Linked DNA regions of Thalassospira sp. TSL5-1. The protein of the gene in region 2 interacts with the protein of the main gene of each other region in a pairwise test. Links are inferred from orthologs where the notes say so. Each region holds a gene or a part of one and is shown on either strand. Other genes may lie near its edges. The genes, in order: clpS and LF95_RS14580.

Evidence for each region.
Region 1: the proteins of LF95_RS14580 (region 2) and clpS interact in binary tests that used the Escherichia coli proteins (3 or more experiments, as listed by UniProt). The link is inferred for Thalassospira sp. TSL5-1 from one-to-one orthologs.

Annotation. Positions count from the first base shown.
Region 1 is NZ_KV880639.1:129,351-138,683, forward strand. The notes cover bases 4,351-7,325. They hold clpS (ATP-dependent Clp protease adapter ClpS), read right to left. Parts: upstream 6,014-7,325; coding sequence 5,687-6,013; downstream 4,351-5,686. Other genes in these bases: clpA (ATP-dependent Clp protease ATP-binding subunit ClpA), read right to left, coding at 4,351-5,680; LF95_RS17500 (hypothetical protein), read right to left, coding at 6,338-7,123; LF95_RS17505 (hypothetical protein), read left to right, coding at 7,149-7,325. In the rest of the region: LF95_RS17470 (methyl-accepting chemotaxis protein), read right to left, coding at 1-1,242; LF95_RS17475 (hypothetical protein), read right to left, coding at 1,256-1,873; LF95_RS17485 (hypothetical protein), read right to left, coding at 2,680-3,231; more of clpA, read right to left, coding at 3,362-4,350; more of LF95_RS17505, read left to right, coding at 7,326-7,457; LF95_RS17510 (hypothetical protein), read right to left, coding at 7,598-8,269; LF95_RS17515 (D-alanyl-D-alanine carboxypeptidase), read left to right, coding at 8,518-9,333. UniProt on the Escherichia coli protein: Involved in the modulation of the specificity of the ClpAP-mediated ATP-dependent protein degradation.
Region 2 is NZ_KV880638.1:1,095,279-1,104,330, forward strand. What follows is about bases 2,883-5,576. They hold LF95_RS14580 (Dps family protein), read right to left. Parts: upstream 4,618-5,576; coding sequence 4,147-4,617; downstream 2,883-4,146. Other genes in these bases: LF95_RS14575 (amidase family protein), read left to right, coding at 2,883-4,046. Outside these bases: LF95_RS14555 (TRAP transporter substrate-binding protein), read left to right, coding at 1-20; LF95_RS14560 (TRAP transporter small permease subunit), read left to right, coding at 77-625; LF95_RS14565 (TRAP transporter large permease), read left to right, coding at 622-1,902; LF95_RS14570 (DUF2848 domain-containing protein), read left to right, coding at 2,038-2,721; more of LF95_RS14575, read left to right, coding at 2,763-2,882; LF95_RS14585 (adenylate/guanylate cyclase domain-containing protein), read right to left, coding at 6,871-8,223.

The DNA.
Region 1 (9,333 bases), on a different replicon or contig from region 2:
TGTCGCATTCAGGGCCAGAAGATTGGTCTGATCGGCAATATCACTGATCAGATTAACAACCTCGCCAACGCTTTCGGCGGCCTCGTTAAGCTGCAAAACGCGGGCATTGGTTTTTGCCGTATCCTGTGCGGCCTTTTTGGCAATATCGGCAACCTGTGAAATCTGGTGCGAGATTTCGTTAATCGACGACGAAAGCTGCGATGTCGCCGTTGCCACGGTTTCGATATTAACCGAGGATTCGTCAGCCTGGCTGGCTACCCGCTGGGCATAATCATTGGCACGCGCAGAATGATCTGAAAGTTGCTCGGACGCACCACGCACTTCACCCAATGCAACCGACACTGTTGAAAGAACATCCTTGATCTGCTGGTCAAAGCGCGCCGACAGTTCGTGCATATGTCGTCCACGCTCCAATTGCCGCTCGGCTTCGGCTTTTTCCTGTTCTGCCATGCGCATCCGGTCTTCGGCATTTTCACGAAACACCCGCAAAGCCCGCGACATTGCACCAACCTCATCGGCCCGTTTCATTTCCTTAAAACGCACATTCACATCGCCATTGGCCAGTTTGCTCATCGCACTTGTCATGTCGCGAATGGGAAATGCAATCATACGTGTCAGGACTGTCGCAAACAGGATTGCAAAGACAATCAACCCGGCCACACCAACCGCAAGTGTGACTTTGAAAAACAACGCGGCGGCATGTTGCTCTCCCGAAAGGTCCTTGCGCGATGTGACAATATAGCTTTCGAGTTTTTGCGCGGCTTCATTAACCTTTACAGCCAGCGCCCGTGGCTCGCCCGAAGCTTCAATCGCGCGCGCATGATTAACCGTCAGATATTGCCGCATTAATTGCGCCTGCTGGTTGGCAATATCCTGCCAGGCATCAATCGCGGTTTCCATTTCCTGCGCAAGGCCCATAATTTCCGGGTCCGCGAAGGCTTTTTCCTTAAGATGCGTCACAGTTTGATCCGTGCGTGCCACAGCCGCATGATAGGCATCAAGCCCGCTGCGATCACCTGTGGTCAGAAAATAGGTCATTTCCTGACGCGCCGTGCGATAGGCGTTATCGATATCGTTAAAGCTTTCCTCAATATCGATCAGACGCTCACTGCGCGCATCTGCAATCTCCACCTGGTTCATCGCATAAAAAGCCGCCCCGCCAACCAACAGAATGATAACGATCATGACTGCAAAGCTGGCTGCCAGTTTGACAGGAATGAGCATATTTTTAAAAAACATCATGACTCTTGTTTCCTTAAAGGCCCTTGCGGCGGGCAAGTTCAGTCAGGTTGATTTCAACCGTGACAGCTCCAATCGGCTCTCCGGTGCTGTCTGACACCGTCATGTTCAGTTGTGCGCGCCAGTTATCCGCCTGTTCGTTGTATTCCGCCTCGTCGATAAAGACAGCCGAGGCACCTTGCGGGTAGGTTTTCTGAAATTTGGCTTCGTCACCCTGCCAGAAATCCGAGGTAATGGAACTCTGACCAACATTGAGCCCTTGGGCATCGGTGACAAATATCTCGCTATATAGCCCGCCGGAACGGGCCTGGATTTGCGTTAAATATCCTGACAGCGGGTTATTGAGTACGGCGGCAATGGTCGGCTGATCGTCAGATTCACGCTCTGCGCGCCATTCCTTGTCTGCGGCATCGATTTGCGCCTGAGACAAGTTGGCATTGCGCACATTCTGCCCCTTTACCGATATCTCAACGACCGGGTTAACAAGCCAGTTGCGCACTTCCGCAATCACGCCCGCATCAATCAGCTCTTTCGGACCTGCGGGAAGCTGCTGTTGTGCCCATGCACCTGCGGTGAACGACAAAGCCGCCACACCAACAACAAACGCCGCAAAGCGTGAACCAGACCGTTTCATGACAAATCCCTCTCAATTCCCCGAGGCCCCTTTGCAGTAAAGCGGGCACAACCATCCGATTAAAGCACGTCACACACTAAACCTAGCCATTAGGTATGATATTAACATATACCAAAGGATATACTTCCAACCATCCTAATTTAAGGAGTATCGTTTTGCTGCACTCTGGATTTCTGAACTGGCGACATACAGGGTCGCTACCAGCGGTAAACAGCACCTTGTCATGCCTTTGCAGAACAATCAGGTATGGGCAATGACGCAACCTGCGGATGGATGGCACAGAAATGCAGAGACAATGAATGCGGGATAAGAAGAGTTTTCTGCCAGATTACAGGCAAGAAAAAAGCGGCGATAAAAATCGCCGCTATAAGTTTTGGTTGGGACACGAGCAAACTGCAGAAGATTACGTTGTTCCAGGCGCACCGTAGTGCGCCCCTGCACAGAACAACTGTCCGCCCTTATATATGCAGTTACCGTGCCAGTTTTTTAAATTTAAAAATTTCGCGGGTTTGCACGGTATAGAGTGGCAATACCTTAGGGGTATATCCATCGATTGTGCAAAATGCAAAAATGATTTTGCAAAATGCAAAAATAAGTATCCCATATTGCAACATACACGCGTTTATCGGCATCAGATTCACACAGGATACGCATAAACCACTGCAATCCGGGCAATACCAAGCCACACCAAAATTTGCATTTTGAGGAATCACGGAGATCAGAAATAAGGGAAGCATGTAATTTAGAACATTCAAACCGGATAGGGGTTACCCAAACGGATTGGAATTATTCAAAATTACAACAGCCTAGCGGAATCTCTTCCGTTTATTGGCTGCGGGTCTATTGCTGAAATTCAGCAACGCAGGAGCATGCTGGATAATTTCCTCAAGGATATCGCGTGCCATATCCAAATCGTCCTGCGCACTGTCATCCAAATCGCTTTTAAATCTAGGATCAGACAACATTTTTTCTGCCTCATAAAGCGTTCGCAATTCGCTTTGAAACAACTCACGAGAGCCCAATGGCAGAAAGGGCTTGGCACTCATGACAAAAAAGAATTTAAGACTGGTTTTAATCACGAGCCGCAGCATCAGCACTTGAAGCTTATGGAACTGTTTCTCCAACTCATCCTTACGCGGATGATTATCCAGCGCCGACAGCCTTTCTGAAAGGATCAGGGAAAGAGCCTTGAAGTTGTCGACCTGTTCCCGGAAAGGACGATAACGGGTAACATCTGTCGTATCTGCCAGGGCTTCAAGCTCCGCAGCAATCGAAACCAGAATACGCCCGCGCTTTTCCAACTGCGACAGGAAATGCTCGACTTCTTTTACTTTTTGTCTTTGGCCTGATGAATTCATAAAAAGTCGAAATAACCTCAATTAGAAAAGTATCCAGCCCCGAAACCGAGCTGGATACATTTCAGAATACTATGGCCCACCACGATAGCAAGCAGAACCATGATAAAGGTTCAAATCAGCCGTAGCTGATTTACTCAACCATTTCAGGGTCACGGCTCTCGCTTTTATCATCCTGCTGATCGGGAAAACGGAAAACAACCCCGTCATTCTCGATATCAACCAGCACCGAACCACCCTTCTCGAGCTTGCCAAACAGCAACTCTTCGGCAAGTGGCTTTTTAACATGCTCCTGAATGACACGCCCCAACGGACGCGCGCCGAAAGCCGGATCATATCCGCGATCGGCCAGCCATGTACGGGCAGCTTCTGTCAGTTCAATGGATACATTGCGATCCGCAAGCTGCACTTCAAGCTGCAGAATGAATTTATCCACCACCATCTTGACCACATCCGCCTGAAGATGGGTAAACGGAATAACCGCATCAAGACGGTTGCGGAATTCAGGGCTGAAGGTGCGTTTAATTGCCTCTTCATCCTCACCAATGCGCCGATCACGCATAAAGCCGATGGCAGGTTTTGCCATGTCCGACGCGCCAGCATTGGTGGTCATCACCAGCACGATATTGCGGAAATCAACGGTCTTGCCGTTATTATCCGTCAGCTTGCCGTGATCCATAACCTGCAACAGGATGTTAAACAGGTCCGGATGGGCTTTCTCGATTTCATCAAGCAGCACAACCGCATGCGGATGCTGATCAACCGCATCGGTCAAAAGACCGCCCTGGTCAAACCCGACATAGCCCGGCGGCGCACCAATCAGGCGTGACACGCTGTGGCGTTCCATATATTCGGACATGTCAAAGCGGACGAACTCGATGCCCATAACATTGGCAAGCTGTTTGGTGACTTCGGTTTTACCAACCCCGGTCGGGCCAGAAAACAGATAGGACCCAATCGGTTTTTCCGGTTCACGCAGGCCCGCGCGCGCCAGCTTGATCGCACTCGAGAGGGCCTCAATGGCTTTGTCCTGCCCAAACACAACCGTTTTCAGGTCACGTTCGATATTTTGCAGTGCCTTGCGGTCATCACTCGAAACCGATTTGGCCGGAATACGCGCGATCTTGGCAACAATCTCTTCAACGTCCCGCTTGCTGATCGTGCGTTTACGCTTGCTTGGCGCAACCAGCATTCGCGACGCCCCCACCTCGTCAATCACATCAATCGCGCTGTCGGGGCGTTTACGGTCATTAATGTAACGCGATGCCAGTTCAACCGCAGAACGAATGGCTTCGTTGGTGTACTTAACGTGATGATGTTCTTCGTAATAGGGCTTCAGACCCTTGAGAATTTTGATGGTGTCTTCCAGCGACGGCTCATCAACATCGATTTTCTGGAAACGACGCACAAGGGCACGATCTTTTTCAAAGTGCCCCCGAAATTCCTTATAGGTCGTGGAACCGATGCAGCGCAGTGCACCACTCGCCAGGGCAGGCTTCAACAGGTTCGAGGCATCCATCGCCCCACCCGACGTTGCACCAGCCCCAATCACGGTATGGATTTCATCAATAAACAGCACGGCATTGTCATGCTCGTCCAGTTCTTTGACCACAGCTTTCAGGCGCTCTTCAAAATCACCACGATACCGCGTTCCCGCCAGAAGCGAGCCCATATCAAGGGCAAAGATGGTCGCGCCCTGCAGAACCTCCGGCACATCGCCGTCAACAATGCGTTTGGCAAGGCCTTCGGCAATGGCGGTTTTGCCCACACCCGGGTCCCCGACATAAAGCGGGTTATTTTTGGTACGACGGCACAGCACCTGAATGGTGCGGTCAATTTCGCTTTGGCGGCCAATCAGCGGATCAATCTTGCCCTTTTGCGCCTTGGCATTCAAATTCACGCAATAGGCCTTAAGGGCCTCGCCTTCCTTGGCGGCTCCGGCCTCGTCGGCCTCGCCAGCGCCCGACGCATTCAATTCGTCATCGGCACCACGCGGCACCCGCCGTTCGTTAAGTTCCGGCGCCTTGGCTATACCGTGTGAAATATAGTTAACGGCATCCAGGCGCGTCATATCCTGCAGTTGCAGGTAATACACCGCGTGCGATTCCCGTTCGGAAAACAGCGCAACCAGCACATTGGCACCGGTCACTTCTTCGCGCCCCGAAGACTGAACATGAATGGCAGCACGCTGAATAACCCGCTGAAACCCGGCCGTTGGCTTGGGATCAATCAAACGCGCACTGACCAGACCGGACAGTTCACTATCAGCAAATTCAAGAAGCTCGCCACGTAACCGGTCTACATCAACGCGGCAGGCCTTTAAAACCGCAACCGCATCCTGATCCTCGGTCAAAGACAGCAGCAAATGTTCCAGTGTTGCGTATTCGTGACGCCGTTCGGATGCGTATGCAAGCGCACGGTGCAGGCTTTCTTCCAGATTACGCGAGAGCATGTATGACTACTCCTTCTCTATCGTGCACTGCAACGGGTGCTGGTTTTGACGCGCCAGATCCATGACCTGGTTTACCTTTGTCTCGGCGATCTCGTATGTAAACACACCACAAACACCTACACCCTTACGGTGTACCTGCAGCATGATCGCCGTCGCCTCTTCCCGTCCCTTGGCAAAAAACTGCTCCAGGACGAGCACGACAAATTCCATTGGTGTGTAGTCATCATTGAGCAACAACACCTTGTACATTGCCGGCTTTTTGGTTTTCGGCCGCGTTTTGGTTACAACGCCTGTGGTAGGGAGGCCGTCACCCTGATTGCCCTGATCACTCATAACCTGCTAACCGGAATCCTTGTTAGTTGTGCTTTAAAAACATGATAGGTCAACATGACCGCGTTTCAAAGCCCCGTAAATCAATCCACGAAATGATTGCCTAGTTACATGTCATGTAAGGTGCGTTTGCAAGCACGCAAGATGCCGTGAAAAAACTAGGATGCACGGCACAACACAAAACCGCACAATACGTGACACTACACCCGCAAGAAAAAAACGGACGTGACCAAGGTCACGCCCGTTTACGCAGATAAAACCCTATCTTGGCAAAGCCCGACGGCCGTGAACCAAATCATATAGATGGTCTTGCCAGCAACCTGCCCTCTAGCGACCTGCCTTCGCAGACCAGCTCTTTTCCATCAGGGCAACACTGTCATTCCACATGCCAAACCATATTTCCTGAAAGCGGGAATGTTCTGCCATCCCGTCATCAACGAAACGCTTTACCATGCGGGCATTGATTTCCTGAATGTCGCCAATCGATTCCACCTTGGAAAGGGCATCGATATCCCCCTGAAGCGCATCCATTTCACGCTGCATCCAGGACATCCACTCCTTACCAAAACGCCCGCCCTGATCTGCCATTTTGGAAGAAGCCTGCATCATTCCATCCCAGTTCGACAGGTGCGACTGGATCAAGTCTTCATACTGGCTGGCAAAATGCGCCCCTGCATCAGAAACCATGTCAGTATGGTCAGACACGGCATCAAGCAGACCAGACAAGGCCTCATTTGCTGCTTCCTGGGCAGATGAAACCATATCAACCATTTCGCCCGAATTCCAAAATTCAAACAGCTGCGAAACAGGCATTGTCGGCATAGGAAGATCCGCTTCAATCTTTTGCGAGACCGCCAAACCCTTAGGCTTTGCGCCGTCATCCAGGCTCACCTTGGCACTTGCAACCGGTGTCGTCACTTCGGCTGCGACAGGCGCCTCAATCTTGGGCGCCTTCGGTGCCTTTTCGGCGGCACTGGCAACAGCACCGGATGCCGTCTCGGTTACTTTCCGCGCTGTTTCCTTGGTGGCCTCAACCTGCTTTTCGGTTGCGGCCTTAACCGCATCAGCGGTCTTGTTCGCAGCTGTGGCCGCCTTTGGGGTTGCTTCACGCACAATCGCGGCCGATTTCTCGGCAGGCTTGCTGGCCCCTGCTGCCGCAGCCCGTGTTGGCGTAGCAGCTTTGGCCGGAGTAGCTGCAGAAGCAGCTGAACCAGCAGCTTTATTTGAACCAGAAGGCGTTTTTGATACGGATGACGTGGAAGCAGAAGCAGTTTTATTCGCAGATGCAGCACCGGCTTTCGCTGTTTCCACAGAAGAAGCAGAGGCCCCCGACGAAGCAGTCGTTTTAGCCTTCGATGCTGATGCGTTTCGGGATTTTTCAGGCACCTTTTTCGGGGTCGTCACCATTGTGCCGTCCTCCATGTACGAGTTTCAGGATCGCCGTTGACATGTTGCAATGCAGCAAAACTCTAGATGGAAACAGGGCCTTCGTCAAGGCTCCTTTCATGACATTCTCTTGATATATCCTGCCAGACTGCCCTTTTTCAAAGAAAACGGGCTGACACTGCCAGCCCGTTTAAAACCAATTTACTGCAAACTATTGCCGCGTACCGTTCTGTAAAAATTACGATCCCGCAAATCCTTGTCATTACCATAGACCGGATCGGGGTTTTTCACAGCATCAGGATCTGGTGCCGCTGGAAGCGGCGTTGACTGGCCCGATATTTTTTCCAGCACAACCGGAAAATGAAGATCGCGCAGATCATCCTTTGCCGATGTCCAGGCGGCCAGCGTCATATGCTGCCCCGAGCATCCAAGGGCGACCCAATAATAATTTTCTGAGTTAAGCCGCAGACCATCACGATCCTGCGTGCCAAATCCATCCTGCTGGAGGGCGTCTGTCAGAGTCAGATATTGCTGACGGGTAATCTGGTTCCGGACGGGATCACCGCTAAAGGCCCCAAGCGGAGAGCGCACCGAAACATTGAGATCACTGACATCAATCGGACCGAACACATGAGACTCGACGACAAAACCATCATGCCCCGGTTGCGGCAATACATCAAAGGAGCGAACTTCCTTATAGTAGTCAGCATTATAAACGATTCTGATTTGCCCTTCCGCCTGACCGGCAGAACAGGCCGTACGGATATCCTCCGCGTTAAGATACGAGAACCAGCTCGCCTTGCGCACAACCGGATTCGCAATATCGCTGTTTTCCGTGTAGGCACAGCCGCCCAGCATCGCAATTGTCGCCAATGCTGTGGCAAACTTAATGATTCCAAGCCGCTTCGGCGCTAGATCCTTGTGCGGTCTATGTAATTTAATGGGCATTAATACCTCTGTTTTGACAGACTCGGTCACAACGCATACACTCTCGCTTAATTGGGGCATCGGCAAGGCATTAAGTCCTGTCAGGAAAATTCATTCCGTTAAGATTTTTTTTAGTCGGAACTGACATGCTGGCCCTAACCGTCTTGGGGATACTCGTTAACCGGACATTGTTTATGATTTCCATGTTCCGCGTCGGCTTTGCCAGACCGACCAGACAACCTGATACCAATGACTTTTTGCCATCACGCATGACGGCACGAAGGCTGTTGTGCGTGATAGGGATTGTGCTGCTATCGCTAATTGCAGTTTCGGCCAACAGCCACACGGCGTTTGCCCGCACCTATACAGCCCTGATTGTCGATGGTGATACGGGGCAAGTGCTGCACGAATATCGCGCTGATCAAAAGGTATATCCTGCGTCACTGACCAAGATCATGACGCTGTATATGCTGTTTGATGCGCTTGATAGCGGCAAGGTTTCGCTGGCAACGCAAATGCCCGTTTCACGGCGTGCATGGGGCCAGGCACCGTCAAAACTTGGTGTTCAGCCGGGCGACACGATTACGGTACATGATGCGATTTTGGCACTGGTTACAAAATCGGCCAATGATGTTGCTGTGGTAATTGGCGAATATCTGGGCGGTACCGAAACCAAGTTTGCCCAGATGATGACGTCAACCGCCCGCAAGATTGGCATGAAGAACACAACGTTCCGCAATGCTTCTGGCCTGCCCAATCGCGGTCAAATGACAACGGCGCGCGACATGGTTCGTCTTGCGATGCGCCTGCGCAACGATTTTGGCGACTATTATCATTATTTTTCGACGCAGAAATTCACCTATGGCAACCGTACTTATGGCAACCATAACAATCTTCTGGCGTCGTATTATGGGACTGACGGTATCAAAACCGGTTTCATCAATGCTTCGGGCTTTAATCTGGTTGCATCGGTCAAACGCGATGGCAAACGCCTGATCGGGGCGGTATTT
Region 2 (9,052 bases):
TGACTGTGCCGGCAAGCTGATCAAGGCCGTCTTATGAAACCTTTGCTCTGACGCTCTGATTGGGGAACCTTCAGCCGTGATAGCCTTATTGATTGCGCGTTTGCGCCGTATCAACAGCATGATCGGGTTTATTGCCGGCCTCGTTCTGGTGGCCTGTGTGATCCTGATCCTTGCTGACATCATCTTGCGGGAAGCCGGTATTTCATTTGGCGGTGCCGAGGAAATATCGGGCTATGTGATGGCCGGTGTTGCCAGTTGGGGCATGTCTTATGCCCTGGGCGAGCTTGCCCATGTGCGGATCGATCTGATCCGTCTGCGCCTGCAACAGCGGGGCCGCGCCCTGCTGGATCTGATTGCGATTGTCGCCCTGGCGGCAACGGCGGTTGTGATTGCGGTGCAAAGCTGGCCGGTGCTGGCCAAAACCATCGAACGGGGGTCCAGTGCCAATACCGTTCTGGCAACACCTTTGTGGATTCCGCAATCAATTTGGCTCTCTGGCTGGATATGGTTTGCCGTCTTTAGCTGTGTCCTGGTGATCCTGACACTGGCCCTGTTGGTCAAGGGCCGGTTTGACGAGGCCGATGCCCTTGTCGGGGCCCGTTCCGAAGTGGAGCTGGAATCATGATTTATGCGGTTACAGCTTCACTTCTGGGCTTTTTGGCCCTGTCCATTCCTGTCGGGATCGTGCTGTTTTTGCTTGGTTTCGGTGTGGACCAGTTCTTTTCCCCGTTTCCGCTGATCCGCGGGTTGGGGCAGGTTGTCTGGTCTTCATCGAATTCATCGACCCTGATTGCGATACCGTTTTTTGTTCTGCTGGGCGAAATCCTGGTGCGCGGTGGCATTGCAGAACGTACTTATGAAGCCCTGGATAAATGGTTTTCCTGGCTGCCGGGAGGGTTGATTCACGCCAATATCGGGACGGCCACCATGTTTTCGGCAACGTCGGGGTCATCGGTGGCAACAGCGGCAACCGTGGCAACGGTCGCCATGCCCCAGGCCGAAAAACTGGGATATGATCCAAGGCTGTTTTCCGGGGCCATTGCCGCAGGCGGCACCCTGGGCATCATGATCCCGCCGTCGATCAATCTGATCGTTTATGGCTTTTTAACCGAAACCTCCATTCCCCGCCTGTTTCTGGCAGGTTTGGTGCCCGGCCTGATGATGGCGGTTGCCTTTATGGTGATGACGGCGATTTTGTGCAAAATCAAACCGACCCTCGGCGGCTCCAGCCGGTCTTTTGGCTGGGAAGAACGATTTGCCAGCCTGCGCCATCTTGTGCCGATTGTGGTGTTGTTTCTGGTGGTGATCGGCTCGATCTATGCCGGGTGGGCCACACCAACGGAATCAGCCGCGGTGGGGGTGGCAATCGCCTTTTTGATTGCGGCCTTTAACCGGGGTGTTTCAAAAGAAATGATCCATACCTGCCTGCAAGGCACGGTGCGGATTACCGCCATGATCATGCTGGTGATCATTGGGGCCTATTTCCTGAATTTCAGTCTGACCGCCGCCGGGCTTGGGCGGGAGCTCAAGGAGATGCTGGTCGGGCTTGATCTCTCCCCGATGGGCACGCTGATGGTGATTATCGGCCTTTATATTGTGCTGGGCTTTTTTATTGAAACCCTGTCGCTGATGGTGGCGACCATTCCCATTGTGGTGCCGATCATGACGGGCATGGGGTTTGACAAGGTCTGGTTTGGCATTTTGCTGATCGTCCTGATCGAAATGGCCCTGATTACGCCGCCGGTCGGCCTGAATCTTTATGTTGTGCAAAGTGCGCGTAAATCGGGCCGCCTGAGCGAGGTGATGGTGGGAACCCTGCCTTTTGTCCTGGTGATGGTTGCCATGATTGCCCTGCTGGTGGCTGTGCCGTCCATCGCGCTGTTTCTGCCCGATCATTTTTAAAACGGCAGCACCGTTTATTTCCTTACTCGTTCTGAAACATGGCTGTTGCCTGGCCAAACGCGGCGCCCCTTAGAGGGGGCCGCGTTTGGCGGCCGGGTGCTTTACAGTCCCAATAACCAAAACTGGAATATCGCAATGTTGATAGATTTTACCATTGATGGCGCACAACAGGATTTTGACATAACCCATTGCACCGTTGCCGGATGGACCGGGCGTGATGCGAGCGCGATCCAGCATCATATCGATGAACTTGCCGCGATTGGCGTTAAACCACCTTCATCGGTGCCGCTTTATTATCGCACGGCATCTGCCATGCTGACCCGCGATGCCACAATTGAAGTTGTTGGCAATGGTACATCGGGCGAGGTGGAACCGCTGATCGTTGCCAAAGACGGCGTTTTGTATCTTGGTCTGGCGTCGGATCATACCGACCGCGCGCTTGAGGCCCATTCGGTGGCCCTGTCTAAACAGATTTGTGCCAAACCGATTGCTCGTACCTTGTGGCGTTACGACGAAGTGGCCGACCATATTGAAAAGCTGGAATTGAAATCCTGGATCCGGGAAGGGGCGGGGGATGACTGGCTGCTTTATCAGGAAGGCACCATTGCCAGCATTCGCCCGCTGGCCGACCTGATTGACGGGGCCGGGCTGGTTGCGGCGGGCGCAAACGGCAAGGCGGCGGCCATGTTGTGCGGTACCTTTGGCGCAAAGGGCGGGGTGCGCCCGGCCTGTGCGTTTAAAATGGCAATGGTGGACCCGGTGCTGAACCGCACAATCGAGCATGTTTACGATATTGTTGAACTGCCGGAAATTGCCTAAAACCGTGAAGAATAACGCAAACGCACAAGGGAGGTCGCAAGATGGGTGCGATTATTGAAAAGGCACAGGCGGCAATCAATAAAGTTGATCAGCTTGGCGACCTTGCGGGCAAGATTTTTACCGATTTTGATCGCGAGCGCATCCTGCGCGATGCCGCCCATGCCGAAATCCTGGTGGTAAACGCGCCCAAGCCTTTGCCGCTGGCAGGTCTGCTGGTTTCGGTTAAGGATTTGTATGACGAGGTGGGCAAGGTCACATCGGCGGCCTCCCGGTTGCTGAAGGACCGTGCCCCGGCGGCGCGGGATTGCGAAATCATCGCCCGTATAAAGGCGGCGGGGGCAGTGCCCTTTGGCCGTACCACCATGAGCGAATTTGCCTATTCCGGTGTGGGGCTGAACCCGCATTACGGTACGCCAGGCAATGTGTTTGACCCTGATGGCATTCCCGGTGGGTCAACATCGGGCGGCGGGTTGACCGTCGCGCTGGGTCTGGTGGATATTGCCCTGGGTACGGATACCGGCGGATCGGTCCGTATTCCGTCTGCCATAAACGGGTTATATGGCTTTAAGGCCAGCCGTTTGCGCATGCCGGGCGATGGTATTCATCCGCTGGCAAAAAGTTTTGATACCGCTGGGCCGCTGGCACGCAACCTTGAAACCGCGATTGCGGCCTTTGAAGTGATGGCCGGTATCGCCGTGCCGCCCGCATCGGCCGGTCAGGGCGGGGCCTTGCGCATTGGTGTGCCGGTCAATGCCTTTACCAATGATCTGGATGACCGGGTGAAACGGGATTTTTCTGCGATTTGCGCCACATTGCGCGCTGCCGGGCATGAACTGGTGGAAATTGATTTGGGATTTGTGGCCGAGAATGCGGTGCTCAACAAGATCCTGGTCGCAGCCGAAGCCCATGACATTTATGCGAAGGACTTTGCCAAACTTGAAACCTGTGGGGACGCGCGTGTGTTAAGCCGCATGCGCTTTGCCGACAGTCTAAGCCTGCAAGACCGTTGCGATGCCTATGCCAGGCGGACAGACGTGATTGCGCAGTTTAATACGGCTCTGGCGGATGTTGATGTCATGATCGCGCCGACCCTTGCCATGATGGCCCCCAAGATTAGCGAGGTCGAGGCGGACTTTGACCGGCTCAACGCGATGATGTTGCGCAATACATCCTATCTTAATCTGGTGGATGCCTGTGCCATTTCGCTTCCGGTGCCGGTTGCCGGGGAAGATGCGCCCGCCGCGCTGATGATTGCGGGCATACATGGCCAGGATTTTGCCGTGCTGGAGGCCGCCCACAAATTTGATGCGCTGTTGCAGTCCTGAGCTGCATTATTTGGCATAAGAAAAAAGCCGCCTGGCACAATACCGGGCGGCTTTTTGTCTTTTTGTCTTTTTGTCGCGGGGGGGCAATTGCAAGCCGTGATCAGCCTTCAAGCAGCGAACGCAGCATCCAGGCGGTTTTTTCGTGGGTTTGAATGCGCTGGGTCAGAAGGTCGGCGGTGGCATCGTCGTCGGCTTCATCGCACAGCGGATACAGGGCGCGTGCGGTTTTAATCACCGTTTCGTGGCCTTCAACCAGTTGCTTGATCATTTCCTTGGCGGCGGGAACGCCTTTTTCATCCGCAATCGAGCTTAATTCCGCAAAGGCCGAAAAGCTGCCCGGTGCAAATGCGCCGAGGGACCGGATACGCTCTGCCAGTTCGTCAACGGCGGCTGCCAGTTCGGTATATTGCTGTTCAAACATGGTGTGCAGGGTCTGAAACATCGGGCCGGTGACATTCCAGTGGAAATTGTGGGTTTTCAAATACAGCGCATAGGAATCTGCCAGCACCCGGCCAAGACCCGATGCAATGTCGGTACGGTTCTGTTCGTTAATACCAATGTCAATCTGCATGATGTTCTCCTGGTGTCTGAATATGGGTGTGACACATGATGTTTTTGGTGATGGCGTTATTATGGTGCAGAACAAAAAATAATGCCAATCAGTCCTTTAATCTTTCAGGATAGATAAAACCTATCAAGGCCGGGAAGGGTGCGTTTGACAGGTATCGCGCGAGCTTCGCGGATGAATTTTGGCGATGCCGGTTTTCCTGGCAGGTCTGGTCTTTATTGAATCATTTTGTATATCGCACCTGTTTTGACAGCCGAAATCAATATGATAAGATGTAGACCTTAAATGGAAGGCTGCGGGCTTTGCTTTCTGGAAATGGGTTTCGCCATATTTATGACGTAATTTGCCTCCGAATTGCCATATCAGGCCTGCTTTCCAGCCTTATTCGTCAGGCAGTGTCGCTCTTGTCAGCAGCACATATTGCCGGAACATTATTTCCCCCTCAATCGTATCCGGCCTGCTCTCTTCGTCCCCCCGTTCGAGAGCCAATAGCTGCTAAAAGCTGACAGGTCTCCCCAAGACCATTAGACCCCAAAATGGGGGCGGGTAGTCCCGCCCTCTTTTTTTTTGAGGGTATTCTTGTATCGGGGTTTTACAAAAGATTCAAAATTTGTTCGACTTGCCTTAATTCGCCCTGAAATTGCCCTAAGCGGCAGGATTTCATGCCGTAATCGGCGTTCATAGTCTTTCTTGTCGAACGCAGCACACTAGGCAATGCGCCCCTCCCTCGTAATTTGCCTGGCCTGACGCCGTTGTCCCCAACAACGTTCTGCACCCCACAGGCCCTGTGCTCATGTGTTTGACTGGTCTCCCCAAGGCCATCTGTCCCCCCAAAAAAAGCGAGCCAGGTTCCCCCGACCTGTCTCGTTTTTTTGTGTCTATCGTTGGGGTTGTCGTGGATATCGAGGAGGCGGTGACATAATTATGCCGCAAAGTGTCACGAAATGGCCCAGAGTGACCATTTTTCCTGCCGCAATCACCGGGCATATTCATACTTGTCGGACGCGATGACAGTCGGCCTGGTGCCTCCCTCACCATATGTCGGCGACCTGATGGCATGTCCCCCCAAGAAAGCCATCACCCCCAAGGTCATTAATTCCGCGTCCGTATGGTCTCCCCAAGACCATCTGTCCCCAAGAAATGGCGAAGCAGGTTCCCCCACCTGCTTCGCTTTTCTTTTACCTTTGAGGGGCGCCGATAACAGGGCGTGCCAGCTATGCGATCGCGGTTTTGTGAAGTTGATTTATCCTTGCGCATAATTGTGAAATCTTATCATGCTGTCGCGGCACAAAAATGCCCCAAAAGGGCATGAAATGGCCCTAAGCCTCCGGTTTTTTTGCCTCATTCACGGGGCATATTCATCCTTACCGAACACGATGTACCGGTGCGGTGCCCTCCCTCACCAACCACCGGGACCGGAATAGCGGCTCCCCTCCGGCTATTCATCCCCCACGGTCTGTTCCGTGTTCGGTCGGTCTCCCCAAGACCATCTGTCCCCAAACGGGGTGGGTTTCCCTGACCCACCCCGTTTTCTTTTGCGTGGCGATCCGTTTGCCAAGGATACGCGGACATGTGGTGCCGATACTGAACCTGTGGAGAATGTGGCATTATCGGGCGATAAAAGACGCTAAATGGCCTTAGGTTTCCGGTTTTCTTGCCGTATTCACGGGGCATATTCATTCTTGTCGAACACGATGTACCGGTGCGGTGCCCTCCCTCACCAACCACCGGGACCGGAATAGCGGCTCCCCTCCGGCTATTCAACTCTCCCACGGTCTGTTCCGTGTTCGGCTGGTCTCCCCAAGACCATCTGTCCCCAAGAAATGGCGAAGCAGGTTCCCCCACCTGCTTCGCTTTTCTTTTGCCTTTGGGTGTTATGGACAAAAGATGTATTGAAAGCAGGTGATCGCAGAGTTGTGAAGCCATTTTAGCCTTGCGGATAGTTGCGAAATTTCCGTGTGATGTTGCGGCATAATAATGCCTCAAAACGGCATGAAATGGCCCTAACTGCCCGGTTTTCCTGCCGTATTCACGGGGCATATTCATCCTTACCGAACACGACGTACCGGTGTGGTGCCCTCCCTCACCAACCACCGGGACCGGAATAGCGGCTCCCCTCCAGCTATTCATCCCCCACGGTCTGTTCCGTGTTCGGTCGGTCTCCCCAAGACCATCTGTCCCCTTCGGGGTGGGTTTCCCTGACCCACCCCGTTTTCTTTTGTCTGCTGTGTCGTTAAGGGGCCCCGTGGCAAGCTGTCAGATTGTCTCGCTTTGACAGGCATGATGGTCCGTACTGAAAATCGGGGTGGGATGCGTGCGTCCGCGCACGGTAACCTCGCCTCGTCGCGTCCAGATCCCGGCGAAGGAATGGTCCTTGCAGTGGGCCACTGTTACCTCTGATGCCAGAATGTAGGTGCCATATTGTTTGTTCAGTGGTTCCAGCCTGGCTGCGATATTGACGGTGTCGCCATGCACGGTGAAGGTCAGTCGGTTTTCGCTGCCAATGGCACCCACAATGATATCGCCGGTATTGATACCGCAACGGGTTTTGAGTTTGCTGCCGTGGCAAAAATTTCGGGTTTCACACAGCTTTTGAATTTCCAGGGCGGTTTTGACCGCACTTTCGGCATGGTTGGCATCGGGCTTCAGGGCGTTAAAGGTGATCAGCATGGCGTCGCCCTGAAACTGGGTAATCACCCCGCCAAATTTTTCGATAATGGCGCTGGTGGCGGCGAAATATTCGTTGAGCATCCGGGCCAGTTCCGCCGGGCGCAGTTTTTCGGAAATGGTCGAAAAGCCTTCTATGTCCGTGAACATGATGGTCGCGTGAACCGCTTCGCCGTCGCCGGGTCGTATTTGCTGGTCGGCATGGGTGATGCGGTCTGCGACCTCGCGCGAGACAAAGCGTGACAGGTCACGCACGGCGATTTCTTCGCTCACGGCACGTTTGAAGGAACGTTGTGCGCGCAGAACGGCAATTGCGAGCACGCTCGAGACCATAACAATGGAAATGATCTTGTCGATCTCGGCCCCGATCAGAATCGAATTTGAGGTCAGGTAGGTGACATAATCGCGCGTGATCATGCTGTGCCCGCCTTCGCTCCAGAGCACGTAAAACACCAGCGCCAGCCAGCCGAGCGCGGCACTGGCCCCGGCAAGCAGAATGTAGCGGGGGTCAAACCGCAGGGCACGCAGTGAAATGAAGATAAACACATACATCATTGTTGGTGCCTTGAGATAAAAGCTGGCCGGTTGCATGTACTGGATGTGAAAGCTCCAGATCAGCACCATCAGCAGGCTGATATCTGCAATGACGGAAAGGGTTAAAACCCAGGCGGGCAGATCGATGCGATAGGACAGAACCAGCCGGCTGAAGGTAATGATGAAATACAGGCCAAGGGCCCAGGGGACTGGATGGAATCCGTCGCTCATGGCGGTTTTGGGCGCAAGGGCATAAAGGGTGGCAAAAATTGTCACCAGTAGTAACTGTACCCAGCCGATCAGCTGTTCGCTTTTGCGCTGTTGATTGACGATGGCGGTGTTGACCCGCTCGGGAAGACTGTTTTCCGGTGCCCGACCAAACAGAAATTCTGCGAAATTGTTTTTCATGAATGTGCCCCGCGATTTTACCGGGTCATAGTGATCGCTGTGACAGAGGCTGCCAAGTCAGAGCTATACACGGGCCTTCACCTTTGCGTGTCGCGGGCTCTGTGCGGATGGCAAAGGGTAAGGAAATGCAATGTTTCGCGGTCATTGCCTGGGAAAGAATATTTGACAGCGTGTGCAGATGGAAATGGGCTTTGCGGTAAAAGGGCCTTCAAGACGTCTGCCGGTCATTAAGAGGATTTTGGACAAAAAAAAGCCGGGCATCAATGTGCCCGGCAAGTTTATCAGGGAGGCTTCACGTCTGGGAGACGTAGGACCCCTCTCAGGGCCCTGGGTAAGCCGGGCAGGGCGCCCGGCTAAGACCGAAAAAACGGTCAGGGAGAAAACTCTGTACCGCGGTGCGGCGTTCACCGCTGCGGTTCGAGAGTCAAAATAGCGATTTAACCGGTGAATACCACTGACAAATTGCTCTTTCTGCCATGCGTAAAACGCATGTTTCTCGAATAGGTTCCCAATTTTAATTAATCAATTGAAATTAAAAGATTTTATCGTGATTAAAATTTAGCTAAAGCGCGGAAACCATTATGTTCCATTTCTTTGACGGGAAAGAAGACCGCGTGTGAGCAAAAAAAACGGCAGCCTTGGCGGGCTGCCGTTAAGTCTCAACAGGGAGGCTTTAACGTCTGGGAGACGTGGAATCGCTTGGATTCCAGCCAAATAACGTTTTGGCAGGACGCCCCGGAACGGGGATAAAAAAAGATGAAAAAAGTCTTGGGTGTTGCGCGAAGCAACAACCACAGGTGAGAATATAGAAGGCTGCTGTTTCGTTTAA